3 regions of the Comamonas sp. Z1 genome follow, and region 2 is predicted to be linked to each of the others. Evidence: riboswitches for the same ligand, from Rfam matches in the RefSeq annotation. Region 2 holds a riboswitch; each other region holds the start of a gene.
What was found. A riboswitch is a leader RNA that binds a small molecule or an ion and turns the genes downstream of it on or off. The one in region 2 is predicted to bind thiamine pyrophosphate.

Region 1 (9,889 bases), on a different contig from region 2:
AGTACAAAGCAGACGAGCGCCTGCAGGCAGGTAAATCCAGTTGACGCCCCTGACAAATTCCAGTTCGGAGAAAATCCACTGATTAAGAGCCAGCATCGCCAGGAACAGCAAAGCCGTGATAACCGCCACCGAAAATTGCGTCCAAATGTTCTTCATGCGCTGCCGCCGAGCTTGTTCACTGTCTGCACAGTATTATGAGTGCCGTTTATTCGCTCTTCGTTAGCGGCGCGTCGTCTGTTTTTGCCTTCTCATGCCAAAGTCCCTGTCTGCCGATATCTATTTACGCTTTTTGCACCTGGCAGCGACCATCCGCAACCTGCCAGTGCTGCCCGCACTGGATCCACTGGAGGAACGCCTGCTGGAGCAAATTGCCAATGCCGGCACGCGCCAGGAGCGTCTTTGCGTCCGGGATCTGATGGCCCAGCGTGAACTCGGGTCTCCGGCCACGATTCACACCCGTCTGAAGTCCATGCGCCAGAAAGGCTGGATCCTGCTGGCCGATACCGAGGATGCCAGACGCAAGCAGATCGAGCTCAGTGCCGATGCCCACAAGCATTTCGAGAAACTCTCGCACTGCATAGTTCAGGCCGCAGCCGAGAGCTGATGCAGAAATGAAAAAAGCAGCCGCCGGGCTGCTTTTTTCATGGAGCGACGAACAGCGATCAGCTGCCGGCCACCTTCATGCGATTGATCAGCATGGAGCCCACGGTCTTGGCACCGTAGTTGTAGGCATCGGCTCCGATGGCCTCAATGCCCTTGAACATGGTCTTGAGGTTGCCCGCGATCGTGATTTCGTCCACGGGGAAAGCGATCTCGCCGTTCTCCACCCAGAAGCCGCTGGCGCCGCGCGAATAGTCGCCGGTCACATAGTTCACGCCCTGCCCCATCAGCTCGACCACAAACAGGCCCGTGCCCAGCTTCTTGAGCATGGCATCCAGATCGTCACCCGCCTTGGTGCGGCGCGAAGTCATGACCAGATTGTGCGAGCCGCCGGCATTGCCCGTGGTCTTCATGCCCAGCTTGCGCGCCGAGTAGCTGGACAGGAAATAGCCTTCCACGCGGCCGGCATCGACCACCTTGCGAGCCTGCACGCGCACGCCCTCTTCGTCAAAGGGCGAGCTGCCCTTGCCGCCCAGGACAAAGGGGTCTTCCTCGACATCGATGTGCTTGGGGAAGATGGGCTTGCCCATGGAGTCGAGCAAGAACGTGCTCTTGCGATAGAGGGCGCTGCCGCTGACGGCCTGCACAAAGCTGCCCAGCAGGCCGGCGGCCAGCGGAGACTCGAACAGCACCGGGCATTCGGTGGTCGGGATCTTGCGGCTGCCCAGACGGCTCAGCGTGCGCTCTGCGGCGTAGCGGCCCACGGCTTCTGGCGAGGCCAGATCTGCAGCATTGCGCATGGAGCTGTACCAGTAGTCGCGCTGCATCTCGCCATTCTTGCCGGGCAACTTGGCGATGGGCGCCACCGACATGCTGTGGCGCGAGCTGGCGTAGCCGCCGCGAAAACCGTTGGTATGGGCCGTGAAGAAATGGCTTTGCTGGGCCGAGACGCCCGCACCTTCGCTGTTGCTCACGCGACGGTGGGTCTTGAAGGCGGCCTCCTCGCAGCGCAGCGCCATCTCCGCAGCGGCTTCGCTGGTGATATCCCAGGGATGGAACAGATCCAGATCGCGATGCGTGCCGGGCAGCGCGATATCTGCGCTGTCGGGCAGGCGGGCAAACGGGTCTTCTGCGGTGAAGCGCGCGATGTCATAGGCGGCCTGCACGGTCTGCTTGATGGCGGCTTCGGAGAAGTCCGAGGTGCTGGCATTGCCCCGGTGCTGACCCAGATAGACGGTCACGCCCAGCGACTTGTCGCGGTTGCGCTCCACGGTCTCCAGCTGGCCCTTGCGCACGCTGACCGACAGGCCGCAGCCCTCGGAAGCCTCGGCGCCGGCGTCCGTCGCACCCAGCTTTTTGGCATGCTGCAAAGCCTGGTCCACCAGCCCCTCGAAAAAGGCTTGGCTGAAGCTGAAACCGGCTTGCGGTGCGGATTGGGCCTGTGCACTGGAAGTGCTTGTATTGCTGGAGCGAGGTTTTTTCATAGCGGCGGATATGATAGCCGCCACTGCGGCGCCCTCTGCGCTGCCACCGATATTGCCCCCTTACCATGTCACGCAAACCCACCAAAGGCTATTTTGTTCGCGGAAAGTTCGTTGCCGAAGGCAGCGAGCTGGACCTTGAGCTGAAGGCCGAACTCAAAGGCACTTACGATTCCACCAAGACCGACCTCAAGCGCGAAAGTGATGCGCTGCAGGATCTGGGCAAGGAGCTGATGACGCTGCGCAGCGACCTCTTCAAGCGTCTGCAGCTGTCCGACCAACTGATCGACGCGCTGGCCGAAGCCAAGCGCATCACCAACTTCGAAGGCAAGCGCCGCCAGATGCAATATGTCGGCAAGCTCATGCGCAAGCTGACGCCGGAACAGGTCGCAGCCGTGAAGCAGGCGCTGGACGAGCAGCGCAATGGCTCGGCCAGCGAAAAAATGTCGCTGCAGGTGGCCGAGCAATGGCGCGACCGCCTGATCGTCGAGGAAGCGGCCCTGTCCATCTGGCTGGAGCATTTCCCCGGCACCGATGTGCAGCAGCTGCGCTCGCTGATCCGCCAGTCGCGCAAGGACATCGACAAGGCCAAGGAGCAAGCCGCCGCAGCGGCCGCTGCCGCCGGCCCCGATGCCGAACCCAAGGAAGTCAGCAAGGGCCGCGCCTACCGCGACCTGTTCCAACTGGTGCGCGAGCAACTGGCCAGCGCCGGCAAGGCCGGTGCGAGCGCCGAGGATGACGGCGATGAGTGATGCGCCCGTATCCGTATATCTTCACGATGCCGTGAAGATCGGCATCGTCTCCATCAGCGACCGCGCCAGCAGCGGCGTCTATGAAGACAAGGGCCTGCCCGCGCTGCAGGAATGGCTGAGCCGCGCGCTCAAGAACCCCATCCAGTTCGAGCCGCGCCTGATTCCCGACGAGCAGGCCGGCATCAGCGCGGCGCTGATCGAGCTGGTCGATGCAGGCTGCAGCCTGGTGCTGACCACCGGCGGTACCGGCCCCGCGCTGCGCGATGTGACGCCCGAGGCCACTTTGGCCGTGGCCCACAAGGAAATGCCGGGCTTTGGCGAGCAGATGCGCCAGATCAGCCTGGCTTTTGTGCCCACGGCCATACTCTCGCGCCAGGTGGCGGTGATACGCGGCAGCAGCCTGATCATCAATCTGCCGGGACAGCCCAAGGCGATTGCCGAGACGCTGGAAGGCCTCAAGGACGCCGACGGCAAATCCAAGGTCAACGGCATCTTTGCTGCCGTGCCCTACTGCATCGACCTGATCGGCGGCCCCTATCTCGAGACCCATGACGAGATCTGCAAGGCCTTTCGCCCCAAGACCGCGATTCGCGCGCCGCGCACTGCATAGCCTGCAGCGCCAGGTGCAATCCCTGCCAAAACATCCACCAAAGCAGCCTGCGGGCTGCTTTTTTCATGGTGCTCACGTGGCATGGCTGCTGCGGGTATCTCGCTGCAATCGCTATCAGAATAAAAGCAATTTGCGCCTTTCATCCATGGACTTCAGCAATAAATCCATCTGAAACCTATGAACAAAAAGCGCTAGCAGCTATCAAAGATGGTGTATCCCTTGGGATTTCCCGCAAGTGCTTGCCCCGATGCCAGACGCAATCGCCACCCCTAGCATGTTTGCTGCGATGCAGCGACGGCGGCCACCCGCCAACCGGACGCTGCACGCTCTCTCCACATTTCTCATAATTTTCAGGAGACTCCATGCATCGCTTGTCCCAGTCTGCGCCCACTGCTTCCCTGCTGGCTCTCGCCCTGACGGCGGCCTTCGCGGCTCCCGCCATGGCACAGGAAAAAGTCAAGATCGGCTTCATCACCGACATGTCCAGCCTCTATGCCGATGTGGAAGGCAAAAACGGTGCCGTTGCCATACAGATGGCGATTGACGACTTTGGCGGCAAGGTACTGGGCAAGCCCATCGAGCTGCTGACAGCCGACCACCAGAACAAGGCAGATATCGCGGCCAGCAAGGCCCGCGAATGGATAGACACCCAGGGCATCAGCTTGGTGTTCGGCGGCACCAACTCCGCCACGGCCCTTGCCATGGCCAAGGTCGCACAGGAGAAAAAGCGCGTCTTTATCGACAATGGCGCGGGCAGCTCGGCTCTGACCAACGAGCAATGCAGCCCCTATACCGTGCACTACGCCTTCGATACCGTGGCCCTGGCCAAGGGCACGGGCGGTGCCGTGGTGGACACGGGCGGTAAGAGCTGGTTCTTTGTGACGGCCGACTATGCCTTCGGCCACGCCCTGGAAGCCGACACCAGCAAGATCATCGAAGCACGTGGCGGCAAGGTGCTGGGCTCGGTCAAGACGCCGCTCAACGCCAGCGACTTCTCTAGCTTCATGCTGCAGGCCCAGAACAGCAAGGCGCAGATTCTGGGCCTGGCCAATGCCGGCGGAGACACCATCAACTCCATCAAGGCGGCCAAGGAATTCGGCGTCACCAAGAACATGAAGCTGGCCGGCCTGCTGGTCTTCTTCAGCGACATCCACAGCCTGGGCCTGAAGAACACCGAAGGCATGCAGTTCACCGCCCCCTGGTACTGGGACATGAACGATGGCTCGCGCAAGTTTGCCGACGCCTTCATGACCAAGACCCAGCGCCGCCCCAGCGAGATCCAGGCTGCCGACTACTCGGCCACCATGAACTACCTCAAGGCCGTGGAAAAAGCCGGCACGCTCGATGCCGACAAGGTCATGGCCACCTTGAAAAGCACCAAGATCGACGACTTCTTCGGCCAGGGCTATATCCGTGAAGACGGCCGCTATGTGCACGATATGTACCTGATGCAGGTCAAGTCGCCGGCCGAATCCAAGGGCACCTGGGACTATTACAAGATCATCAAGAAGCTGCCAGCCGAGCAGATCTGGACCACCAAGGCGGAAAGCAAATGCCAGTACTGGCGGTGACCTGAACCCGCGAGGCATACGCCCCGCATCGGCACAACGGACAGCAAGCCGCGGCAGCTGTCCGTTTTTTCATGGCAGCAGTTCCAGCAGCTCCAAGCGTCAATCCGCAACAAACTTACATCGCGATATTTGCGCCTTATCGAGATGGACCTGACGGGCCGCGTCCCCAGCGCCCCTTTCCAAGCCGAACGCCGCAGCCCTGCGGCATCACTCGGCAAAAAGGCAGGCCCTGCGGCCTGCATTTTTCATGGCGACGGGCAAAAGCGCTTGATGCACAAGTGCCGCAGCCCGGCTTCAGCTCAGGTCAACGTGCCGTGGTGTCGGTCGAGGCATTGACGATGGGAATGTAGAAATCGCCGCCCGCCTGATTGAACTCCGCCGCCTTGGCCTGCATGCCCACGGCAATGCTGTTCTCGGCGCTCACGCCTTGCTGCTTGGCAAAGTCGCGCACTTCCTGGGTGATCTTCATGGAGCAGAACTTGGGTCCGCACATGGAGCAGAAATGGGCCACCTTGGCGCTGTCCTTGGGCAGGGTTTCGTCGTGGTAGGCCTGGGCCGTGTCGGGATCCAGTCCCAGGTTGAACTGGTCCTGCCAGCGGAAGTCGAAGCGCGCCAGGGAGAGCGCATCGTCACGCGAACGCGCGCCCGGATGGCCCTTGGCGACATCCGCGGCATGGGCCGCAATCTTGTAGGCGATGATGCCCTGCTTGACGTCGTCTCGGTCGGGCAGACCCAGATGCTCCTTGGGCGTGACATAGCACAGCATGGCCGTGCCGAACCAGCCGATCATGGCCGCGCCGATGGCGCTGGCGATGTGGTCGTAGCCGGGGGCGATGTCTATGGTCAGCGGGCCCAGGGTGTAGAACGGGGCCTCGTGGCAGTGCTTGAGCTGCTCGGTCATGTTCTGCTGGATCATGTGCATGGGCACATGGCCAGGGCCTTCGATCATGGTCTGCACATCGTGCTTCCAGGCGATCTGCGTCAGCTCGCCCAGCGTGGCCAGCTCGGCAAACTGGGCATCGTCGTTGGCATCCGACGCGCAGCCGGGACGCAGGCCATCGCCCAGCGAGAAGCTCACGTCATACTGCTTCATGATGTCGCAGATGTCCTCGAAATGTTCGTAGAGGAAGCTCTCGCGGTGATGAGCCATGCACCACTTGGCCATGATGGAGCCGCCGCGCGAGACGATGCCGGTGCGGCGCTGGGCCGTGAGGTGGATGTAGGCCAGGCGCACGCCGGCGTGGATGGTGAAGTAGTCCACGCCCTGCTCGGCCTGCTCGACCAGCGTGTCGCGAAAGATCTCCCAGGTCAGATCCTCGGCAATGCCGCCGACCTTTTCCAGCGCCTGATAGATGGGCACGGTGCCGATGGGCACGGGCGAGTTGCGCACAATCCAGTCGCGCGTGGTGTGGATGTTCTTGCCGGTGGACAGGTCCATGACATTGTCCGCGCCCCAGCGAATGGCCCAGACCAGCTTTTCCACCTCTTCCTCGATGCTGGAAGTCACGGCCGAATTGCCGATGTTGGCGTTGATCTTGACCTTGAAATTGCGGCCGATGGCCATGGGCTCGATTTCAGGGTGGTTGATATTGGCCGGAATGATGGCGCGGCCGCGCGCCACTTCGTCGCGCACGAATTCGGGTGTGATGATCTTCGGGATCGCCGCGCCCAGGCTGTTGCCGGCCAGGCGCAGCTCGCGCGCCGCGTCCTGCTGGTACTGCGCCATCCATTCACGGCGACCGTTTTCACGCAGGGCCACATACTCCATCTCGGGCGTGATGATGCCGCGCTTGGCATAGTGCATCTGGGTCACGTTCTGGCCTGATTTGGCACGGCGCGGCTGGCGCTGCAGCGCGGCCGCCTCGGCGCGCAGCTGGGCCACGCGCGCATCTTCCTCGCCGCGCTTGCCGCCGTCGTCCAGCGCCACACGCAGGCGACCCACGTAGTATTCGCTGTCGCCGCGCGCTTCGATCCAGGCACCTCGCACGCTGGGCAAGCCCTGGCGCACGTCGATCTGTACGGCGGGATCGGTATAGGGGCCCGAGGTGTCGTAGACGCTGACCTGCTCTCCATTGGTGAGCGCAATATCGCGCACCGGCACACGCAGCTGCGGATGCAGCGCGCCACTCAGATAGCTCTTGGTCGATGCGGGAAACGGCTGGCGCGACTGAGCCAGCAGCTCGGCAAAACGGGCGGCATCGGGGGCATGACCTGCAGCAGGCGTAAAAATGGAATCAGGGGCGTTCATCGCAGTCTCCTCAAAGCGGTTGAAGTGCATCAAACGCTCCGTGGAGTGCGGCCCTGCTCTGATCTTGCCCTGCACTGGCCCGGCCCGCTATGGGTATCCGGCCTGTGCCGCCGAAATTCTGCAATTTCGGCCTGGTTCTTCACGCACCGGCTGTCCAGAAAAGACAAAACCCCAGTGCGCGAGGCGCCTGGGGTTTGCTGTGCCTATGACTTTCAGGGCTGGCACTCGTGCCAGTTGCCCTGTCAATCCATCGGCCCTGCGTCAGGGTCCCGCTCTTCTTCCGCCGGTATGAACCGGATCAAGTTCGTCGGGTTCGCCTGCACTGTTTTCACAGTGACTGGCATCTCAGCGCTTTCGCACACCCCGGAGCTGCACGCAGTATAGGCTGGTTTTGCCACAATTTGCGCACTCTTGAAGCTGTTTAACTATCCTGACCCTCAAGCGTCTAATCCGCCGTTCAATCCAGCCCCTGCAGCGCCAGCCATTCATTGCTGGCAGCACGGCTTGCGCGCCACTGGTTGATGGGCGCGCTGACATCCTCGTGGCCCAGGGCAATGCCAAAGGCAATCTGGTAGCCATCCGGCAATGCCAGCTGTTCGATCAGCATGTCGTTGTACATGCGCCAGAAGCCCTGGGCACAGGTGGCCAGACCTTTCTCCACCGCCAGCAGCATGAAGGACTGCAGATAGATGCCCAGATCCACCCATTGCGCATAGCCCATGCGCTCCTCCACGGCCACGAAAATACCCACTGGCGCACCGAACATCTGGCCGTTCTTGGCCAGCTGGGCCAGACGTGCTGCCTTGTCCTCGCGACCGATATTGAGTGAGCGATACAGATCTTCGCCGTTTTCAAAGCGGCGACTGCGGTAGGGCTCCCACAAACCGGGTGGATAGGACAGGCCGGGGCGCTGCACGGCCTCGGTCTCCCTGGCCCTGGCGCACAGATCCTTGAGCGCCTGTCCGCCCACTGCGGTCACACGCCAGGGCTGCATATTGCCGCCGGACGGCGCCTGCGCTGCGGTCTCCAGCAAGTCCCGCACCGTGGCAGCAGCCACGGCCTGCGGCAGAAAAGCGCGCACCGAACGACGCTGCTGCAATGCTTGACGAATATCCATCTCTTCTACTTTCCTAAATCACTGGTGTGCAGTGTAGGAGCTTGCGGCATTTTCCCGAGTCGCCGTGGATACCTTGTCGCAGCCGCCCCGGTGCTTGCCCTGATGGCGCGCCCTGCTCCAACTGCGACCATGCTGGCTGCCCGTCGCAGTGACCGGGTACTCACCACCTCAGGAGATGACTCTGATGAAGCCTCGCTCTGTTTGCTCCGCTACCGTTTTTTCCCCAAGAACATTGACGCTGGCACTGGGATGCCTGCTGACCGCTGCAGGCGCTCAGGCGCAGGACAAGATTCGCATCGGCTTCATCACCGATATGTCGGGCCTCTATGCCGATGTGGACGGCAAGGGTGGTGCTCTGGCCGTGCAGATGGCTGTGGACGACTTTGGCGGCAAGCTGCTGGGCAAGCCCATCGAAGTATTGACGGCCGACCACCAAAACAAGGCCGATATCGCGGCCAGCAAGGCACGCGAGTGGTTCGACACCCAGGGCATGAACATGCTAATCGGCGGCACCACCTCCAGTGCCGGCCTGGCCATGGGCAAGGTGGCCGACGAGAAGAAAAAGGTCTACATCATCAACGGCGCGGGCACTTCGGCACTGACCAACGATCAGTGCAGTCCCTATTTCGTGCACTATGCTTATGACACCGTGGCGCTGGCCAAGGGCACGGGCAAGGCAGTGGTGGAGCTGGGCGGCAAGAGCTGGTTCTTTCTGACGGCCGACTATGCCTTTGGCCAGGCGCTGGAGGCCGACACCACCCGCGTGGTCAATGCCGCTGGCGGCAAGGTACTGGGCAACGTCAGGCACCCGCTGAACACAGCCGACTTCTCTTCCTTCCTGCTGCAGGCTCAGAACTCCAAGGCCCAGATTCTGGGCCTGGCCAATGCAGGCGGCGACACCATCAATGCCATCAAGTCGGCACGCGAGTTCGGCCTGACCAAGACCATGAAGCTGGCCGGCCTGCTGCTGTTCAGCTCCGACATCCACAGCCTGGGCCTCAAAGCCACGGAAGGCCTGATGTTCACCGACAGCTGGCATTGGGACCTGAATCCCGAAAGCCGCAAGTTCTCGGATCGCTTCTTTGCCAAGTTCAAGAAGATGCCCACCTCGCTGCAGGCAGCCAACTACTCGGCCGCCATGCAGTATCTGAAGCTGGCCGAGAAGCTGGGCACGACGGACGCCGACAAGATCATGGCCGGCTTCAAGGCCACGCCGCTGTCGGACTTCTATGCCAAGGGCGTGATCCGCCCCGACGGCCGCTACGCTCACGACATGTATCTGCTGCAGGTCAAGACGCCGGCCGAATCGAAGAAGGCCTGGGATTACTTCAAGGTGCTCAAGACCCTGCCCGGCGACCAGGTCTTCACCACCAAGGAAGAGAGCAAGTGCGCTCTGTGGAAGTAGCCGGTCGGCATTGAAGAAGCAGCCGGGCTGCCTGCATGGCACCCGGCTTGATGCCCTGCGCTTCGTCCTCGCCTTCTTGCCACGCAAGAAGAAGCGTCAAGCGAC
Region 2 (9,889 bases):
ACCGCATCCACGGCATGGGCCGGCAGGCCGCTTTGCTGCAGCAGTGACAGCAGCAGCGGCCGGCCCAGTTCATGAGGGCTGAGCTGGGCCAGGGCCGAGCCTAGCGGAGCCACCGGGCTGCGTGCCCAGGCAATGATGGGGGTCTTGCTTGGCATGGGCCTCAACTCTGCCACGGCCGCAATGAGGGGCGCTGGGCAGGGGATATGGCAGCTCCCGCAGGCCCGGCCATGCTGGCGCGCAGGGCCTGAGCCAGCTGGCCGTGATCGGTCTTGCCGCTGGCTGTCTGCGGCCAGTGCTCGCAGATCCACCATTGGCGAGGCACCTTGAAGGCTTCGGTGCGCTCGCGCAGCCACTGGTTCAGCTCCAGGGCCGTAGGCACCTCGGTCTGCGGCCTCCATTGCAGCACCGCGTGTACCTGCAGGCCGCGCAGCGCATCGGCCTGGCCGTGCAGCGAGACCTGGGCAATCGCCGGGTGGCTGGCCAGCAGGTTCTCCACTTCCTCGGGAAACAGGTTCTTGCCCTGGGTGACGATCATGCGGCTCTGGCGTCCTGCCAGGCACAGCATGCCGCGTTCGTCGATATGGCCCATGTCGCGCACGGACAGCCAGTCGCCATCGCGCAGCACGGCCGTGGCGTCATGGGCGTCGCCCACATAGTCCATGAACAGCATGAGGCTGCGGATATAGATCAGGCCGTCGCTGGCGTGGCTGGTGCCATGCTCGGCCAGCGCATTCTCGGCGGCATCGCTGCCGGTGGGGCGAATGGATAGCTCCACATTGCTGAACGGTCTGCCCACGGCCTGCGGGCCGCTGGCTTCGTCGGCATCCATCCAGGCGACAAAACTGGCCTCGGAGGCGCCATAGAACTCAATGATGCGGGCCTTGGGGAACAGGGCGCGCAGCGCCGGCGTGTGGGCGCGCATCCAGCGCGCGCCGCTGATGGTGATCAGTTCGACCTCGGGAATCGGTGCGAGCTGTCTATGCTGCGCCCATTGCAGCATCAGCAGCAACTGGCTGGGCACGGCGACAAGACAGGGGGTATCGCCGCCTGCCAGGGTTGCAAGACAGCGCGAGGCAGAGAACTTCTCCTGCATGACGGCGCCGCAGCCATACCAGATGCCTTGCATGGCTCCGAACAGAAACAGCGAGTGCGAGATGCGCCCCGGTGCCAGCGTGCGCTGGGCGACGACGGGGCCGAAATCCTGCAGGCCGACGCGAAAGCTCTCCGTCCACGACAGATGGTGGCGCTTGAAGCCCTTGGGCAGGCCGGTGCTGCCCGAGGTAAAGCCAGTATAGAAGGCTGCCGTCGGTGCCGCCGCATCCAGCTCGCAGGGCTGCTCAGGCAGCCAGCTTTCAATGCGCTGGCGCACGGCCGGTTGCCAGTCGGGGTCGGCGACTGCCGCGCAGCGGCCACTGTGGATCACGGCCAGAAAGTCCACCAGCCGCTCCAGCGTTGAGCGGTTGGCATCCAGCAGCAGCATTTGCGGCGCGCGTTGCGCCACCAGACGTGCCGAGCGCTGCTCGACCTCGGCATGCAGCTCTCCAAAGGTCCAGGAGCCGGCCTCGCTCTGCAGGGCCACCACATCGGGCCGGTGTTGCGCCCAATAGGCCAGCGGGCCATGAACCAGCTGCCACAAGCCCTGCAGCGGCGCCGCCGCGGACAGCGCGTTCACCGGCGACCGCCAAAACGCCAGTCAGGCATTCCGCGCGCCACGGTGTGGACGATGATGGCGCAGAGAACACATTTGATGAAGTCGCCGGGGACAAAGGCCAGCGTCACGGCAAAGGCCTGACTCAGGCTCATCTTGGCGATCAGCATCAGGCCCAGCACGCCAAAGGCATGCAGGCACAGCAGGCCGCCGATCAAGGAGGCGATGAAGGCGCTCAGCGCCGTGCGACGCGGCGTGCTCTGCGGCAGGGCAGCCATGACGGCGCCAGTAATGCCTGCGGCCAGCATGTAGCCGATCAGATAGCCGGCAGACGGTGCCATGAAGACTCCGATGCCGCCGCGACCGCCCGACAACAGTGGCAGACCTACGGCCACGGCCGCGAGAAACAGTGCCATGGACTGCAGACCGCGCCAGGGCCCGAGCATGACGCCTGCCAGCATCACGCCCAGCGACTGGATGGTGATGGGCACGCCGAACGGCAGGTCGATCTTGGGAATCAGGCCCATCACGGCCATCAGGGCGGCGAACAGCGATACCTGAGCCATGGAGCGTGCGCCGCCGCGCGATACGGTGTGAGAGGGTGTGGTAGTCATCAATGCTCTCCTAGAAACCCAGTCTTGCCCAGAGGGCGTCGGCCACACGGCGCGTGGCCTGCAGCATATGAATCGTCAGCGGTGCAATCAGGCGCAGGCCGCCGCTTTTGCCGGTGCGCAGGCGGTATGCCTCGTCCAGCTTTGTCCATTGCACAAAGAAATGTTCGGTAAAGCGCAGCATGAGTGCAAGCTGCATGGCCACGCGCTCGGTGGGGATGCCCAGGCGGGCCAGCGGGGCCAGCAGCCATTCCAGTACCTCGACCAGATCGCTGGGGCGGGTGGTGATGGTCAGCGCAATGCCCAGGGTCGAGGCGCAGACCAGCCGAAGGCTGCTGACGGTTGCCAGCACAGGGTTGCCCATGAAGACATGAAAGCCCGCCACCAGCAGTGCCGCGACGATAACCGAGCGCATCAGCCGGCGCGCCACCTGTGTGGCCTGACCCAGCGAGATCCAGAGAAGCAGGCAAGCCACGCCGCAGCCCGCCAACACCCAGGGGCTGGCTATCAGAAACAACAGCGTGCCAAAAACCGCCAGCAGCAAGAGCTTGAGGCCGGCCGACCAGCGATGCAGCCAGGTCGCAACTTCGCTGTAGAGACTACCCATGCAGATCTCCGTACGAGCTTTTCTTCAGCAACTGCTCCTGCACTGAGGTCTCGTAGGCGCTGCAGATGTCGCGGCCCGGGCCGTCGGCGCGCAGCCGGCCTTGCTCCAGCCAGATCACGCGCTCAAAGTCACGCACATGGTCGAGCACATGGGTGGAGACCAGCACCTGTTGCGGTGCGGTGGCAATATCCTGGGCCAAGCGGGCTTGACCGGGCAGGTCCAGGCTGGCGAAGGGCTCGTCCAGCAGCAGCAGTTGCGGTGCGGCAATCAGCAGCGAGAGCCAGCACACCTGCTGGCGCTGGCCCTGGCTCAGACTGCTGACAGCACGCTCGGCCCAGTGGGCCAGGCCGCGTGCGGCCAGCAACTCGCGCGCCCTGGCTCTGGCCTGCTGCTTGCTCAGGCCCTGGGGGCGAAGGCCCAGGGCCAGTTCTTCCTCCACGGTGGGGAAGATGATCTGATCGTCCGGATTCTGGAACATCAGGCCGATCAGGCCGGGCTTGTGCTGGCGGGCCTGCAGCAAGGGCATGCCATCCACCAGTACTTGTCCGGCCTGGGGCAGCTCGAGCCCGCAAAGCAGGCGAAACAGGCTGGACTTGCCCGCGCCGTTGTTGCCGATCACGCCGATGCGCTGTTCCGTCAGGGCCAGGTTCAAACCGTCAAACACCTGGGTCTGGCCGCGCTGCAGCCGTATGTCGACCAACTGCACGCCCTGTTGGGCGGGGCTTTGCAAACCGTCACTCATACATCAGCTCCGGCTGCTGGAATGGCAGGGCTGCAAGGTGCCGGGCTGGAATGTGGATGACAAGAAACGAAAAGGGCTGACATACGGAGGAGTCTGAAACCGTGCCCCGGCTTAAAACATACGAGGCAGCGCTGGTGGCGGATTCTAGCGCTGTGAATTTGCTTTCAAAAGCCCGCCATCTGAGCTCTTTTTATGTGAATTTCCTATAAGAAATGATTTCTTTACTTTGGGGAGTCACCTGTTGCCATTTGCCCTGCATTTCGTAGAAGTTGCACGCCTGATGGCAGCGTGTTGCAGAGTGAAGAATTTCTGTGTGTCGTTCATGCCTGCTTCAGGGGCTAACTTCGCTCAAACTGCACGAGCGCTAGCGTGAAGATTTGTGAGATTGGACGTGGATAGCCATGTTTTGACGTGGCTTGCACTGCTGAAGGGCGCAAGCTTGCTGGAGGCATCTATCGTCAGGCAGTCAAACCGGCGCGAGATTGGCGGCTTTCGGGCTCAAACAGGCAGTTTGCAGGCACCAAAATTTTTCTGAAGAAATCGCTTTTGAGCCGTCCGGATATAAAAAAGCGGGCTCTGGGCCCGCTTTTTGCTGTCCGGCAACTCGGATGACCTAGCTAGAACTGGTAGCTGAGGCTGGCACCTGTCATCCATTGACGTCCCGGGGCCGGCTCGTAATAACGTCCATTGCCTTCGTTGACGATGACCGAGCCCACATAGTTCTTGTCCGCCAGATTGTCGATGCGGGCAAAAGCACTGAGCTTCCAGGCGCCCAGGCGCCGGGTGTAGCCCACGCTCAGGCTGGCCACGTTGTAGCTGGGGGCATAGACCTGGTTCTTGTCGTCAGCGGCAATACGGCCCACATGACGCCAGTCCAGACCCACACGCCAGTCGGTGGCGGGAAGCCATTCCAGCCCCAGGTAGCCCAGATGTCTGGCCGTGCCGGCAATGCGGTTGCCGGCGGGAATGCAGTCCTGGCCCTTGCTGTCGCAATAGCCGCTGCGCAGACTGGCATCGAGCAAGGTCAGCGCGCCGTTTAGGCGCAACTGGGGCATCAGCCAGGTGCTGGTGCTCAGCTCCATGCCGCGGCGGCGGGTCTTGCCGGCATTCTGATAAGAGGTGCGGCCGTTGTCGTTGCTGGCCACCACGATTTCATCGTCGGTGCTGGTCTGGAACAGCGCGGCAGACCAGTCGCCGCGCAGGCCGGCCACATTGAAGCGTTGCTTGATGCCCAGCTCGGCACTGGTCGATACCGCAGGCTTGAGGCCGAAGTTCAGACCACCCACCAGATCGGGACGGTACGAGATCTCGTTGAAGGTAGGTGTTTCCATGCCGCGACCCAGTGAGGCATAGATATTGGTGTCCTGAGTGAGTTCGTGCTGCAGCGAAACAACCGGCAAGAGTTTATGGAATCCGGTGCTACCGCTATCGTCCTTGTCGGCCAGGAAATGGTCGCGCGACTGGAACTGCACATTGCTCCAGCGCAGGCCGGCATCGAGCTTCCAGTGCGGTGCAAAGGCCCAGGAGGCTTGCAGATAGGGGTCTATGCTGGTGAGGGTATTGCGCTCGTCACGCACCAGCTCGCCGACCACGCCCAGCTGGTTGCCCACAAAGTTCTTGTAGCCCTGGCGGTCTTCCCTGACAGTGTTGGCGGCCAGGCCCGCAATCAGGCCCAGGCTGCGGCTGCCCAGCTCGTATTTGCCGCTCCAGCGCGCATCGATGCCGCCATAGTCGCGCTTGAGACCGATCACCCCACCCCTGTAGCCGGTCTGCGATGCCTTGGGCGTGGACTGAAACTGCATCATTTCGCGCTGACCGGCATAGGCCATGAGGCGCAGCGCCTGGCCGCCGTCCAGCTGGCGCTCATAGGTCAGGCCGGCCTGGGTCTGCTTCACGCTTTTGCGCGAATCGTAGAGCAAGGGGTTGGACGCCACAGCCTTCGGATCTGCCGCCCAGTCCTTCGGCGTGATGCCGCCGGGGTCCTTGGCATCGATGTCCACATGGTTGGCCACCAGGGTCAGCTGGCTGTATTCGTCGGGCTTGACATCGATGCGGGCGTTGAACAGGTTTTTGTCCGCCGCGCTCTGGGCCCGGTAGCCGTCGGTGAGGAAACGGCTGGCGCTGAGCACATAGCCAATCCCGTTGGCTTCGCCCTTGGCCTTGAGGCCCAGGCGCTTCTGGCCGTCGCTGCCCAGTGCAAAGCTGCTTTCCACCGAGGGCGCGCCTTCACCACGTTCGGTATAGGCATTGATCACGCCGCCAGAGGCGTTGCCGTAGAGGGCGGAGTAAGGACCGCGCAGCACTTCCACGCGCTCCAGCGAGGCGATATCGATATTGTTGGTCTGACCCTGGCCATCGGGCATGGTGGAGGGGATGCCGTCCACATAGATCTGTATGCCGCGCACGCCGAAGGTGGATCGTGCGCCAAAGCCGCGAATCGACAGCTGCAGGTCTTGCGCGTAGTTCTGGCGGTTCTGCAACTGCAGGCCCGGAGCTGCGCTCAGGGACTCCGAGAGATTGACCTGCAGATTGCGCTCGCGCATGCGCTCGCCGTCGAGCACGGTCACGGAGGCCGGGGTTTGCTCAAGTGCAGACTCCTGCAAGGTGCTGCGCACGGTGACTTCGGACAACTGGGGCAGTTCCGGCTGGGCGGCGGCTTGCTGGGCCATTGCGGACTGTGCCGTCAGCAGCAGTCCGGCGGCGGCCACAGGCCAGCCTGCCAGATGACAAAGGCGCGAAAAATGCATGTGAATATCTCTGGGGCTCGGGGTGGACGTTCGGTGCCCTGGATGGCGCAAGCTCTGTTGACAGCGTTTCTTGCTACGGCGTGAAGCTCGCTCAGGCAGTGCGCGCCTGCATCATTGTTGGTGCCATGGCAAGGTGCGTGTCGGGCACGCTCGCAATTTTGCTCCGATTGTATTTGGGTGGTAATGTTTTAATGATTTCTACTGTGGATGACCTTCTTCTCCGTGATAGAGCATTACCCCAGGTTACAAGTGACGCGACTTTCATGCGGCGGCTCAGGCACCGTGCAGCGATGCCGTTGGGGTAAGATGGCGCCGCGCTCCGGGGTGCACGCCAGTGCTGAGATCTACACCCGCGAACTTGACCCGGTTCATACCGGCGGAAGAAGAGCTTGCAAGCTGACCTCCGGGCAGTGCGTTCTCGCATGGTCAGCAAGCCTTCGGAGCATGATGTCCCCGCTCTCGAAGGAATTTCATGGACAAGGCCGCTTCGCTGGTCGCCGATCTGCTTGCTTTCATCGCAATGGATGACTGCACCGACGACCAGTTCAATCAACTCGCCCTGCGCCTTTTCGCCTATCAGTACGAATGCAATGCGCCGTTTCGCAGCTTTTGCCAGCGACGCGGTGCCACGCTGCGCAATGTCAGGAGCTGGCGCGATGTTCCGGCCGTGCCCATCGATGCCTTCAAGGCCATGGAGCTGCGCAGCGAGCCACCGTCGCCCGCCGAGCGCGTGTTCATGACCAGCGGCACCACGGGCCGCGCTGCGCGCGGACGTCATTTCCATCCGCGGCTCGATGTCTACGACCTGTCCATGAAGCGCTATTTCGCCAGACGCTTCATGCAGGGTCTGGAGCGCATGCCCATGGGCATTCTGTTTCCCGATGAGCAGGCCATGCCCAATTCCTCGCTGGCCCACTATCTGGCACTTGCCCGCTCCGAATTCGGCTCGGCAGGCAGCCGCTACTACCTGAACTCGGAAGGGCTGGACATGCAGGCCCTGTGCGCTGCGTTGGCAGAGTCAGAGCGCAGCGGCCAGCCCTTTGCCCTGCTGGGCGCGAGCTTCAGCCTGGTCCATGTGATGGATGCCCTGCGTGCGCAGGACCGCAGCTTTCGCCTGCCCGCAGGCAGCCGCGTGCTGGATACGGGCGGCTACAAGGGGCAGTCGCGCGAGCTGCCGCTCGAGCAGTTCTATGCCGAGCTTTCCCAGTTGCTGGGCGTGCCGCGCAGTCTGTGCATCAATATGTATGGCATGACGGAGCTGAGCACCCAGTTCTATGACGATGGCAATGCGGTGCTGCCTTCGGTCAAGTCCGGTCCGCACTGGATCCGTTCGCGTCTGGTCGAGCCGATCACCGGCAGGGACGTGGCCGCTGGTGAGCGCGGCATTCTGGTGCATTGCGATCTGGCCAACTACAACGCGGTGACCACCATCCTGACCGAGGATGTGGGCCTGTGGGCCGGCCAGCAGGAAAAAGATGGCTTTTTGCTGCTGGGGCGCGCCGAGGGCGCCGCCGCCAAGGGGTGCTCGCTGGCGGTTGAAGAGTTTGTGAAAGCTGCCGGCGCATGAGCGAGCAGCGCAAGCTACAGCGTATCAAGGCTGGCTATCTGCCGGGCCTCGGCGACGACGAAGTGCAGTGGCAGACGCTGGACTTCGGGTCTCAGGACGGTCAGTTGCTGGAAGTCAGCGTGCCCGTGCTGACGGCGCCGCAGATGCAGGCACTGGCCTGTCGTGTGCGCAAGGCCGCAGCCATCCATCTGCGCCCCATGCCGGTGGCCGAGATCATCGATGCCATCGATCGTGCGATGGCCCGCCTGCTGGACCGTAACGACATCTACCGCCAGCAGGCCGAAGCCTGGCTGCCCGTGGTCAGTGGCTATGACGCCGATATGGTGCGGCTGGGGCTGACAGGATTTTTCAAGACCTTTCGTGCGGCGCAGCTCAAGCGCTTTGTGGCCGAGGATTTTCCCAACCCGGCAGTGCTCGACGGCTTTCAGCCGGCAGCCAAGGGCGGAGCCGTACGTGCTTTCGGCCCGGATCTGCTGGTGCATAGCTGGGCCGGCAACGTGCCTGCGCTGTCGCTGTGGAGTCTGGTCTGCGGCTTGCTGGTCAAGGCCCCTGCGATAGGCAAGCTGGCCAGTGCCGAGCCCTTGTTTGCCGGATGGTTTGCACGCTTGCTGGCCGATGTTCACCCGCCGCTGGCCGATTGCCTGGCCGTGGTGTGGTGGCGCGGTGCAGGCGGCGAGGAGGCCGACGCGCTCTATGACCAGGCCGATACGGTGCTGGCCTACGGTGGCAACCAGACGCTGGATGCGCTGCGTCGTCGCCTGCCCGTGACGACACGCTTCTTGCCCCATGGCCACAAGCTGGGCTTTGGCCTGATCGGTGCGCAGGCGCTGGATACGCTCAAGGCTCCTGGCATGGCAAGGCTGGCCGCCTGGGACGTGATGCGCTATGACCAGCAAGGCTGCTACTCGCCCCATGTGTTCTATGTGCAGCGTGGGGCGCCGGTTTCGCCGCGTGCTTTTGCCGACTATCTGGCGGCCGAGCTTGCCAATCTGCAGCGACGATTCGCACGCCGCGAGCTGGATCTGGAAGAAGGGGCGGCGCTGGCCCGCTGGCAGCAGAACATGGAGTGGGGCGGTGAACCTCACCAGCTGCTGGGGCCGGTGGATGCGCCCTGGAGCGTGGCCTATAGCGAGAGTCTGCAGCCCCTGGCACCGACCGCGCTGTACCGCACGATTGCCGTGGTGGCCGTGGACCGGCTCGATGCCGTGCTGCCCGTGGTGGCCGCTCAGCGTGACTATCTGCAGACCGCAGGCATTGCGGCCGGCCCCGAAGAGCTGTACCGCTTGGCCGGGCTGCTGGGCGCGGCTGGCGTCACGCGCATCAGCGCCATCGGCTCCATGAGCATGCCCGAGGCGGGCTGGCACCATGACGGGCGCTTCAACCTGCTGGATCTGGTGCGCATGACGGAGATCGAGCAGTCGGCAGAACTGGCGGCCCAGCCGCTGGCCGATTATGCGGATTGAGGGGGCGGGTACGGTCGTGGCATTCATGGAGTTCAAGCAGGCCCGATTCAGCTACCCGGGACGAGTGCCCGTGGTGGATGGCGTGGACTGGCAGGTCGGGGCCGCAGAGATCCACTGCCTGCTGGGGCGCAGCGGCTGCGGCAAGACCACGCTGCTCAAGCTGGCGGCAGGCCTGCTCAGGCCTCAGTCGGGGCATGTCTTGCTGCGCGGCAGAGAACTGGCAGCGCCGGGGCCGCAGCTGGGCTTTATGTTCCAGGCACCGACGCTGCTGGATTGGCATACGGTGATCGACAATGTGCTGCTGCCCGTGTCGCTGCAGCGCAAACCCACGCAGCAGGACCGACAGGCGGCCATGCAGTTGCTGGAGCAACTGGGCCTTGCCGAACATGCTTCGCTCTATCCGCGCCAGCTCTCGGGCGGTCAGCAAAGTCGCGTGGCGCTGGCGCGAGCCCTGATTCTGGAGCCGCCGCTGCTGCTGCTCGACGAGCCTTTTGCGGCGCTGGA
Region 3 (9,889 bases), on a different contig from region 2:
TGCGGCCCGGGCCCAGGCGGCCCTGGGCGATCTCGAAGCCGCGCCCTTCGCCCAGCAAAATATTGCCGACGGGAACGCGCACGTTCTCGAAATACATCTCCATATGGCCGTGGGGCGCATCGTCATAGCCCATCACGTTCAGCGGGCGCTCGATGCGGATGCCCTTGGCATCGGCCGGGATGATGATCATGCTCTGCTGCGAATGCTTGGCCGCTTCGGGGTCGGTCTTGCCCATGGTGATGAAGACCTGGCAGCGAGGGTCGCCGGCACCCGAGATCCACCACTTGTGGCCGTTGATCACGTATTCGTCGCCCTGGCGCTCGATGCGCGTGCAGATATTGGTGGCGTCGGAGGAGGCGACTTCGGGCTCGGTCATGGCGAAGGCCGAGCGGATCTTGCCTTCCAGCAAGGGCTTGAGCCAGCGCTCCTTGAGCTCGGCACTGCCGTAGCGGGCAATGGTCTCCATATTGCCGGTGTCCGGCGCGGAGCAGTTGAAGACTTCGGAAGCCCATGGCACGCGGCCCATGATTTCGGCCAGCGGTGCGTATTCCTGGTTGGTCAGGCCCGCGCCGTGGTAGCCCGAGGCTTCGGCGCTGTCCACGGGCAGGAACAGATTCCACAGGCCCGCGGCCTGGGCCTTGGGCTTGAGCTTTTCAATGGTTTGCAGCGGCGTCCAGCGCTTGCCGGCGGCCGTGTTGGCCTGCATCTCCTCGGCATACTCCTTTTCCGCCGGGTAGATGTAGTCGTCCATGAACTTGAGCAGGCGTTGCTGCAAGTCCTTGGTTTTGGGCGAGTAGTCGAAGTCCATGAGTGCTCCTTTTATTGTGGGACGGTCAAGTTGCGTGGTGGTGGATAAAAAGTCAGGCGCGCTGAGCAAAGGACCAGGCCAGCTCGGCCATGGGGCGGGCGGTGTCGCCCGAGGCCTTGGCCTGGGCGCTGGAGGCCGTTCCGGCCTCGACGCGCTTGGCAATGCCTTGCAGGATGGCCGCGATGCGGAACATGTTGTAGGCCAGGTAGAAGTTCCAGTCGCGCTGCAGCGTGGCCACATCGGCAATGCCGGTGCGCTGGCAGTAGCGCTGGATGTAATCGTGCTCGGCAGGGATGCCCAGGCCCGCGATGTCCAGCCCCGCGATGCCGCGGCCCAGCTCGGCCGGTATATGCCAGCTCATGCAGTGGTAGCTGAAGTCGGCCAGCGGATGACCCAGCGTGGACAGTTCCCAGTCCAGCACGGCGATCGCGCGCGGCTCGGTGGGGTGGAACATCAGGTTGTCCAGACGGTAGTCGCCATGCACGATGGAGACACGTCCCTCGTCGCGCGCGCTGGCCGGCATATGGGCGGGCAGCCACTCCATCAGCTTGTCCATCTCGGGAATCGGCTGGGTGACGGAGGCCACATACTGCTTGCTCCAGCGACCGATCTGGCGCTCGAAGTAATTGCCGCTCTTGCCGTAGTCGGCCAGGCCGCGCTCGGCAAACTTCACGCTGTGCAGGGCCGCGATCACGCGGTTCATCTCGTCGTAGATCTCGGCGCGTTGCGCAGGCGTCATGCCGGGCAGGGACTGGTCCCAGAGCACGCGGCCTTCCATGAACTCCATGATGTAGAAGGCGCGGCCGATGACGGATTCATCCTCGCACAGCGCATACATATGCGGCACGGGCACATCTGTGCCGGCCAGGCCCTTCATCACGCGGTATTCGCGCTCGATCGCATGGGCCGAAGGCAGCAGCTTGGCCACGGGACCGGGCTTGGCGCGCATCACATAGCTTTTGCCGGGCGTGATCAGCTTGTAGGTGGGGTTGGACTGGCCGCCCTTGAACATCTCCACCTGCAGTGGACCTTCAAAGCCTTGGACATGACGGCTCATCCAGTCGGTCATGGCATTGGTATCAAACGCATGCTGATCGGAAACCGCGCGGGTGCCGACGAAATGCTCATAAGTGCTCATGCTGTCTCAGTCCTTTGTTCGATTTGTGATGGGCAAGGCGCAGCCCGCCGTGCCGCACCAGAGGTGCGGCAAGCGAATGCGTGAAAGGGGGGAGTTGCCGCAGAACGCGCGGCGAAGATGCAAGAAAGCGTGAACGCTGAGGACGGCCAAAGATAGCTGCCCCGAAAACAGGCGCAGCCCAAGAGTGAGACATCAAGCAAGGGCCGCCCCGCAGCGAAGATGTCGTCCCCCCTTGGGGGGAAGCGGCGGGGCCGCCCCCGGCAAAGCCGCTCAGGGGGTGAATCAGTGGTCGGTGTCTGCAATACGCAGCAGCGTCACCCGGTCGCGCACGATGAGGCCACCCGGTTCGATGCGAATGACTTCCTCGCGTTCCATGGACTTGAGCTCCTGGTTCACGCGCTGGCGCGAGGCGCCCAGCAGCTGCGCCAACTCTTCCTGCGCCAGATGCAGGCCGATGCGGATCTCGTTGCTGTCCGACAGGCTCATCACGCCATAGCTGCGCGTCAGGTGCAACAGCTGCTTGGCCAGGCGCGCGCGCAGCGGCAAGGTGTTGAGGTCTTCCACCAGGCCGTAGAGCTGACGCACGCGGCGCGCATTGAGGCGCAAGATCGCTTCGGAAAACTCCACATGCTCTGCCAGAATGCGCTTGAAGTCCGCCTTGGAGACGCACAGCAACGTGGTCTCGCCATGTGCATAGGCGTCGTGCGTGCGCTTGTCGCCATCCAGAATCGCCACATCCCCGAACCAGATGCCCGGCTCCACATAGGTCAGCGTGATCTGCTTGCCCGTGATGGAGGTGGAGCTGACCCGCACCGCTCCACGTGCACAGGCAATCCACTCCTCGGGCGGTTCGCCGCGAGCGCAGATGAGCATGCCATCTTTGTATCGTTTGACGTAAGCGCATCGAAGAATGTCGTGCCGCAAAGAGGGCGAAAGGGATGAAAACCAGCGACCAGAGTTGATCGCCTCACGTTCTTCCATACTAAGAATTGGCTCGTCCATGTTCTGTCTTATGCGTGACTGGTAACCGCCCCATTGTCGCGTGTGGGACCGGCTGTGCCGCAACTGCGGGACTCAGGGTTGTCACCTGTGCGTCCGCTTTTACCGCGAACAGGGCTTGCGCCGATCAAGAAAACCCAGCAGATATGCGGTCTGCACAGCGGCTGCCAGCAAAAATGCCCGCTGGCTGCGGGCATTCAATCTTGTCATTTCCGGAGTTTCGTGCACCAGGCATGTTCGGCACTGCTGCAGTCGTTGAGCATGCAGTAAAAAAAGCTGCCGGCACCTATATCAAGCGCTGGCAGCTATTGAGTCGGAGGTAGATGCGCTCAGGCTGCGGCCTGCATGCGCTGCAGCAGATGTTGGGCGGCGGCTTCCGGATCGGGGGCGTTGACCAGGGCGCGCACCACGGCTACCGAGCCCACGCCCGTGGCACGCACGGCGGGGAACAGGTCCTCGGAAATGCCGCCAATCGCCACCAGCGGGTATTGCTGCATCAGTCGCACATAGGCCGCCAGACGCGCCAGACCTTGCGGGGCAGTCGCCATCTTCTTGAGCGTGGTTGGGAATACGGCGCCCAGGGCGATATAGCTGGGCTGGACCGCATGGGCGCGCACCATCTCGGCGTAGCCATGGGTGGAGACGCCCAAGCGTGTGCCCGAGTTGCGGATGGTCTGCAGATCGCGCTGGCCGATCACGTCCAGATCTTCCTGACCCACATGGATGCCGTAGGCGCCTGCGTCCAGCGCAGCCTGCCAGTGGTCGTTGATGAACAGGCGTGCCTGCGTGCCCTTGACGGCTTCGACAGCAGCCTTGACTTCACGGGCCACGGCGGCCTGGTCGCCGGATTTGAAGCGCAGCTGCACCGTGGGCACGCCCGCGCGGGCCATGCGGCCCACCCATTCGGCCGTGGGCAGCACGCCATACAGGCCCAGCTCGCGCGGGCAATGGGCAAAAGCCAGTGCCGGGTCGGCCTTGCCGAGACCGAAGTCGCGTGGGTCGTCGGGCCAGTGGGTGACATCGAAATGATTGTTGCGTTCGCTCTGGCACTGCCAGGCCTGGGCCAGTGTTTGTGCATCCACGGCGATAAAGCCCAGCTCGCTGCAGGCTTCCAGCGCAGCCAGATAGGCGGGCTCCTGGCGCAGCGCGGGCGGCACGGGCTGGGGCGTCAGCTCGACCGAGTTGGCATCGTGGTGCAACTGGGCGCCAAAATGGGCACAGTGCTGGTGGACGATGGCTTGCGCCAGGGCCTTGATTTCTGCGGAGTCCATGGGCCGGCCTTTATTCCTGATGCCAGAAAGGGGTGCCCAGCACGGGCGTGCTGGGCTGGGCGGCGTTCTGTTCGGCCATGGCGCCAGCGCGCCAGGCGGCGTGACCGGCATTGACGGCATCGGAGAATGCGCCGGCCATGGCTACGGGGTCTTCGGACAGGGCCACGGCGGTGTTCAGCAGCACGGCGTCATAACCCCATTCCATCACGGTGCAGGCATGGGAGGGACGGCCCAGGCCGGCATCGACGATCAGCGGCACCTTCAGGCGCTCGCGCAGCATCTGCATGGCATAGGGGTTGATGGGGCCGCGGCCGGTGCCTATGGGCGCAGCCCAGGGCATGACGGCCTGGCAACCCACGTCGACCAGTTTTTGGCACAGCACCAGGTCGTAGGTGGTGTAGGGCAGGACCTGGAAACCGTCCTTGATGAGGATAGAGGCAGCCTCCACCAAGTTGAGCGTGTCGGGCTGCAGCGTGTAGTCGTCGCCGATCAGCTCCAGCTTGATCCAGGGTGTGTCGAAGACTTCACGCGCCATCTGGGCCGTGGTCACGGCTTCCTGGATGGTCATGCAGCCTGCCGTGTTGGGCAGCACGGGCACGTTGAGCTTGCGCAGCAGTTCCCAGAAGCTGGCGCCGGTCTCGGCCGCATTGCTGCCCTGGCGGCGCAACGAGGCCGTGACCATGGCGGGCCTGGAACGCTCCACAGCCGCTTCGAGAATGGCGGGCGAGGGATAGCGCGAGGTGCCCAGCAGCAAGCGGCTTTCAAAACGTTGGCCGTAGAGAACCAGGGTGTCGTCGGTGGTTTTTGTATTCATGATTTATCTATATCTCTTGTCTTTGTACCGCAATGCGTGTGAAGCCCAGTGAGCCTCAAACAGACATGTGCCCAGTCAGTGACACCGAGCAAGAGCCGCCTCGCCGCGAGGGTGTCGCCCCCAGGGGGAAGGCGCGAAGCGACTCAGGGAGGTCATTCCTAGCCGCCTGTCACTGGAGAGATGACTTCCATCCTGTCGCCCTCGTTGAGCGCATGGTCGGCGTACTGCGTCTTGGGCACAAACACCGTGTTGACCGCCACGGCAAACGGGGGCTTGGCCTGCATCTGCGCCAGCGCATCGGCCACGGTGGCATGGGCTTGCAGCTCGGTGGCTTGCTGGTTGAGGGTGATCTTCATGGCATGAAACAGAAAATAAAGCGGGTGCTAAGTTAAACCTCTGCACGGCGGCGCTTGCGTGCGCAGGAGGTGCAAGTGCTGTGCGCCAAAGTTCGGGCTCGCGGCTCAGCCGCGATGCACGGCGACATCGAACTCGCGCGCCAGCGGCGAGTCGTTGCGGTCCACCAGCTCCAGCACCACGTCGAGCATGGCGGGCGAGATCATGAAGCCGTGGCGGTAGAGGCCGTTGACTTCCATGACGCGCGGCGTCAGCAGGCGCACGGCGGGCAGATTATCGGGCAGGGTGGGGCGGCACTGGGTGGCGATCTCCACAATCCGGCCTTCGGCAAAGCCCGAGTGCACGGTATAGGCCGCGCTCAGCAGCTCCAGCGTGGAGCGCACGCTGGCCGGCGACATATCGTCGGATTCGATCTCGGTCGCGCCAATCACGAACAGATGGTCTTCCTTGGGCGCGATATAGATGGGGTAGCGTGGATGGATCAGGCGTGTGGGGCGCTGCAGCGTGACTTCGGGCGCATGGATGCGCACCACCTCGCCGCGAATGCCGCGCAGCTGCTTCCATTGGCTGCGGGCACCCAGGCCCCGGCAGTCGAACACGAAGTCGGGCTGGCCGGCCTCGCCGGGACGTAAGTCGCCGACCTCGCGCGGGCTGTCCCAGTGCAGCTGCACGCCCAGGGCGCTGAGCTTGTCGACCAGCGCCGTCAGCAGCTGACGGTTGTCGAGCTGGCCTTCGCCGGGCAGATAGACGGCCTGGTTGAAGCGTCCCTGCAGCGCGGGCTCGCAGTCCTGCAGCGCCGCGCCGGTCTTCTCCTGCATGGCCGGCAGGCTGGGGTTGATGCGCCGGTTTTTCTCCAGCAGACCGAAAAAGCGCGCCGCATCGCCCTGATCCTGGCGGTGCCAGAGAATCAGCGTGCCGTTTTGCTGCAGAAACACATGCTGCTCGAGCTGAGCTATGAGCTCGGGCCAGCGCTTGAGCCCATGCTGGCCCATGCGCACCACGCCGGGCTCGGTAATGGCCGACTCGGCCAGCGGCGCCAGCATGGCAGCCGCCACGCGCGCCGCAGCACCATCGCCTTGCGGGCCATGGGCGTCATAGAGGTCGATGGCGTGACCGCGCTGGGCCAGGGCCAGAGCCAGCAGACGGCCCATGAGGCCGCCGCCGAGAATTGCGATCTTTGAAGAAGCTTGTAGCAATGACATGTGCAAATCGTTTTCCATCCGGACACAGGAACAGGGCCATGTGCAGGACAAAACGCGGCATGCCTTGCGGCTTGTGAAACTCCCCACGCCAGCATGACCTGGATCGGGTGCAGGGGGCACAGGGCACGGATGGTGCTCTGGTGCGCAGCCCGTGGCTGGCGCAGCCCCAGGGTGTTTCTCAGTCCGCACAGGCTGCTTGCCTGCGGGACACCCCTGTTTCGTCCGTTGGACATTACAGCACAACCGCAAACAGCACGCATTGACCATGCGCATGGGCGATAATTTTTGCCATGACAGTGATTGCTTCTTCCTCCATTTCCGGCGCCGCAAAAAAGCGCTACGCACGCGTGCTCTCCATTGCCGGCTCGGACAGCGGCGGTGGTGCCGGCATCCAGGCCGACCTCAAGACCTGTGCGGCACTGGGTTGCTACGGCATGACGGCGATCACGGCCATCACCGTGCAGAACACGCTGGGCGTGACGGGTATTCACGGCATTCCGCTCGATACCGTGCGCGGCCAGATCGATGCCGTTGTGCAGGACATAGGCGTCGATGCCGTCAAGATCGGCATGCTGGCAACCCCCGATGTGGTGAGCGTGGTGGCGGATGCGATCCGTCGCCACGGGATCAGGAACGTGGTGCTGGACCCCGTGATGGTGGCCACCAGCGGCGATCGCCTGATCGTTCCCGAGACAGCACAGGCGCTGGTCCAGGAGCTGTTCCCGCTGGCGACGGTGATTACACCCAATCTGGATGAAGCAGCTTTGCTGCTGGGTCGCAACATCGACGGCATTGCAGCGCTGGATGCGGCCGTGGCCGATCTGCTGGTCATGGGCGCGCCTGCAGTGCTGCTCAAGGGCGGGCATCTGAGCGGCGACTTGGTCATGGATGTGCTGGGCCGGCAAGGCCGGCAGGCCGGCGACTATCTGCGTCTGCAATCGCAGCGCATCGTCACCCATAACGGCCATGGCACGGGCTGCACGCTGTCGTCGGCGATTGCCTCCTTCCTGGCCCAGGGGCTGGCGCTGGAGGCCGCGGTGACCGAGGCGCGCAGCTATATTCTGGGCGCCATCGAGGCGGGCGCCGAGGTCTATACCGGCCAGGGTCACGGCCCCCTCAATCACGGCTATGCGCCGCGCGCGCAGCTGATCGTCGAAGGCTGATTGCCGGCACCCGCAAAAAAGGCCTGCTGCTGCAGGCCTTTGCTTTGGGTGTTCGTGTTGCAGGGCTTACCAGCCCCAGACCAGATTCTTGGCCACCCAGCCGCTCTGGCCGTTGCTGCGCTGGACCTGGGCCCAGCTGCCTTGCTTTTTCAGAGTCTGCAGCACCTCATGCTGCTCCAGCTTGCCCACGCGCTTGTGCTTCTGGCCGGGGCCGGAGCGCAGATTGGCCGTGCGCGCCGTCACCACCATATGCGGGCTCTTGCTGGTCAGCGGGGCGTGGACCCAGCCCAGCGTGGACTCATGGTCCTTGACGCGCAGCCACTGCCCCTTGCGCTGGGTGACTTGCAGCGGATAGCCCTTGCTCAGTTCCCAGAGGGTTGCGGAGCGGGTGTTGGGCTGCTCGCGCACATTCACGGTCGTGCCCTTGATGCTGACAAATTCCTGGGCTTGTGCGAGGGCCGGCAGCAGGCCGGCGGTGAGCGCACCCAGCGCGATCAGGCTTGAAGTGGCGGCGGTGCGGATCCAGCGGTTGCAAGGCACGGGGCAGATTCTCCTTCGAACGATTAAAAACAGGCTGTAACCCTCATCGGACTTGCGTGGCTAGCTATAGTTCCTGTAGAAAGCTGACAGGGGCTGAACACCCGACAGTCATAAAGGAATGCCATGAACCAGCCAGTTCGCGCCCATGGGAGCGCCTCGTTGACCACCCGATTGACGCTTGCGATGACGGCTCTGGCCGCCGCGACCCTGCTCACGGCCTGCCAGAGTAGGGCGTCGGCGAATGCTCCGGCTGTAACACCTGCCGCCGCTGCGGCGCCAAAAGCCGGGGACCCGCAGATGCCGGGCCAGCAATTGCTGGCCGCTGCCGCGCAGGGCGATGTCGTGGCGGTGCGCAATCTGCTGGCCGGCGCGCAGGGCCGGCTGGAGATTGTGCGCATGACGATTTCCTATGGCGCCGATCTCAAGAGCACCAACCGCTATGGCGGCACGGCCCTGATTCCGGCCTGCGAGCGCGGCCATCTGGAAACAGCCCAGGCGTTGATCACGGCTGGCGTGGATGCGAACCATGTCAACCGGCTGGGCTGGACCTGCCTGATGGAAGCCGTGGTGCTCAGCGACGGCGGGCCGCGCCATCAGGCCATCATCCAGGCCCTGATCGATGCCAAGGCCGATCTGAACCTGCCCGACAAGGATGGGGTGACGGCCCTGGCCCATGCACGCCAGCGCGGGCAGAAGGCCGTGGTTCATATGCTGCAGGCGGCGGGCGCCAAGTAAGAACAGAGGAGATGGCTGCAGAGCCTTTCTACCGCGCGTGTGATGCTATTGCTTTTGAGTTTCAGTCAGGCAGCAACGGAGCGAGGCTGCAGCTGGCGTGTGGCGACTGCCACCACAAAGGTCAGCGCCAGCGTGGGCAGGGCCGAGCCCAGGGCCGTGCTGACATAGGGCAGCAGGTGATAGAAGGCAATCCCCAGCACCCAGATGGTCACGGCATCCCAGCGCACGGCGGGCGCTTTTTGCATCAGTTGTACGGCATCGGTGCCAAAGGCCAGGCGACCCAGCATCACGCCGAACAGCGGCACAAAGCAGGAGCTGAGCAACAGCAAAAACGGTTCCAGACTGTGCATGGGCAGTACCATGGCCAGCGCCGTGCACAGGGCCGCGATCAGCAGGCCCCAACGGCGAATGCTCCAGCGCGGTTGCAGGCTGTGGGCCGACATGGCGCCCGAGTAGGCATCGCCATAGGCGTTGTCCACCTCGTCGATCAGAATCAGCGACAGCGCAATCAGCCCGCCCTGGGCCAGCAGCAGGGCCGTGACCAGGTCTTCGCTGGGCAGGGTCAGGGCCACCAGCACGCCCAGGGAGTAGCACCAGATATTGGCCAGGGCAAAGCCGGTCCAGGCGCCCGTCAGCGCGGACTTTCCGCTTTTGCCGTGGCGCGCATAGTCGGCCACCAGCGGCAACCAACTGATGGGCATGGCGATCACCAGATCGACGGCGCCGAGCATGCTCATGCCGCCTGCACCTTCGCGGGCCATCAAGTTGCCCAGGCCGGTGGCGCCGGCCATTTTGAGGAATTGCCAGCTCAGCCACAGCAGCGAGGCAATCACCAGCGGCAAGGCCACGCGCGAAATGATGCGGC

Region 1: linked by a shared signal. The riboswitch ahead of thiC (phosphomethylpyrimidine synthase ThiC) and the one ahead of FSY45_RS01305 (long-chain-fatty-acid--CoA ligase) in region 2 are both predicted to bind thiamine pyrophosphate.
Region 3: linked by a shared signal. The riboswitch ahead of FSY45_RS08470 (FAD-dependent oxidoreductase) and the one ahead of FSY45_RS01305 (long-chain-fatty-acid--CoA ligase) in region 2 are both predicted to bind thiamine pyrophosphate.

The regions. Positions count from the first base shown of each region.
Region 1 covers NZ_VOQT01000014.1:33,885-43,773, forward strand. Annotated here, with positions in the region: gene FSY45_RS20715 (hypothetical protein) at 1-156, opposite strand, end outside; gene FSY45_RS20720 (hypothetical protein) at 251-604, shown strand; gene pmbA (metalloprotease PmbA) at 663-2,084, opposite strand; gene yjgA (ribosome biogenesis factor YjgA) at 2,150-2,833, shown strand; gene mog (molybdopterin adenylyltransferase) at 2,826-3,443, shown strand; gene FSY45_RS20740 (ABC transporter substrate-binding protein) at 3,806-5,014, shown strand; gene thiC (phosphomethylpyrimidine synthase ThiC) at 5,319-7,262, opposite strand; TPP riboswitch at 7,521-7,638, opposite strand; gene FSY45_RS20750 (nitroreductase) at 7,720-8,379, opposite strand; gene FSY45_RS20755 (ABC transporter substrate-binding protein) at 8,564-9,784, shown strand.
Region 2 covers NZ_VOQT01000001.1:297,786-307,674, reverse strand. Annotated here, with positions in the region: gene FSY45_RS01335 (acetyl-CoA C-acyltransferase) at 1-155, opposite strand, end outside; gene FSY45_RS01330 (AMP-binding protein) at 161-1,672, opposite strand; gene FSY45_RS01325 (biotin transporter BioY) at 1,669-2,262, opposite strand; gene FSY45_RS01320 (energy-coupling factor transporter transmembrane protein EcfT) at 2,273-2,866, opposite strand; gene FSY45_RS01315 (energy-coupling factor ABC transporter ATP-binding protein) at 2,859-3,608, opposite strand; gene FSY45_RS01310 (TonB-dependent receptor) at 4,226-6,355, opposite strand; TPP riboswitch at 6,666-6,757, shown strand; gene FSY45_RS01305 (long-chain-fatty-acid--CoA ligase) at 6,828-7,922, shown strand; gene FSY45_RS01300 (acyl-CoA reductase) at 7,919-9,385, shown strand; gene FSY45_RS01295 (ABC transporter ATP-binding protein) at 9,411-9,889, shown strand, end outside.
Region 3 covers NZ_VOQT01000003.1:374,090-383,978, reverse strand. Annotated here, with positions in the region: gene FSY45_RS08505 (acyl-CoA dehydrogenase family protein) at 1-808, opposite strand, end outside; gene FSY45_RS08500 (phosphotransferase) at 861-1,946, opposite strand; gene FSY45_RS08490 (Crp/Fnr family transcriptional regulator) at 2,229-2,948, opposite strand; gene thiE (thiamine phosphate synthase) at 3,275-4,216, opposite strand; gene FSY45_RS08480 (thiazole synthase) at 4,227-5,030, opposite strand; gene thiS (sulfur carrier protein ThiS) at 5,189-5,386, opposite strand; gene FSY45_RS08470 (FAD-dependent oxidoreductase) at 5,492-6,586, opposite strand; TPP riboswitch at 6,650-6,811, opposite strand; gene thiD (bifunctional hydroxymethylpyrimidine kinase/phosphomethylpyrimidine kinase) at 6,877-7,749, shown strand; gene FSY45_RS08460 (SH3 domain-containing protein) at 7,816-8,289, opposite strand; gene FSY45_RS08455 (ankyrin repeat domain-containing protein) at 8,413-9,024, shown strand; gene FSY45_RS08450 (cytosine permease) at 9,090-9,889, opposite strand, start outside.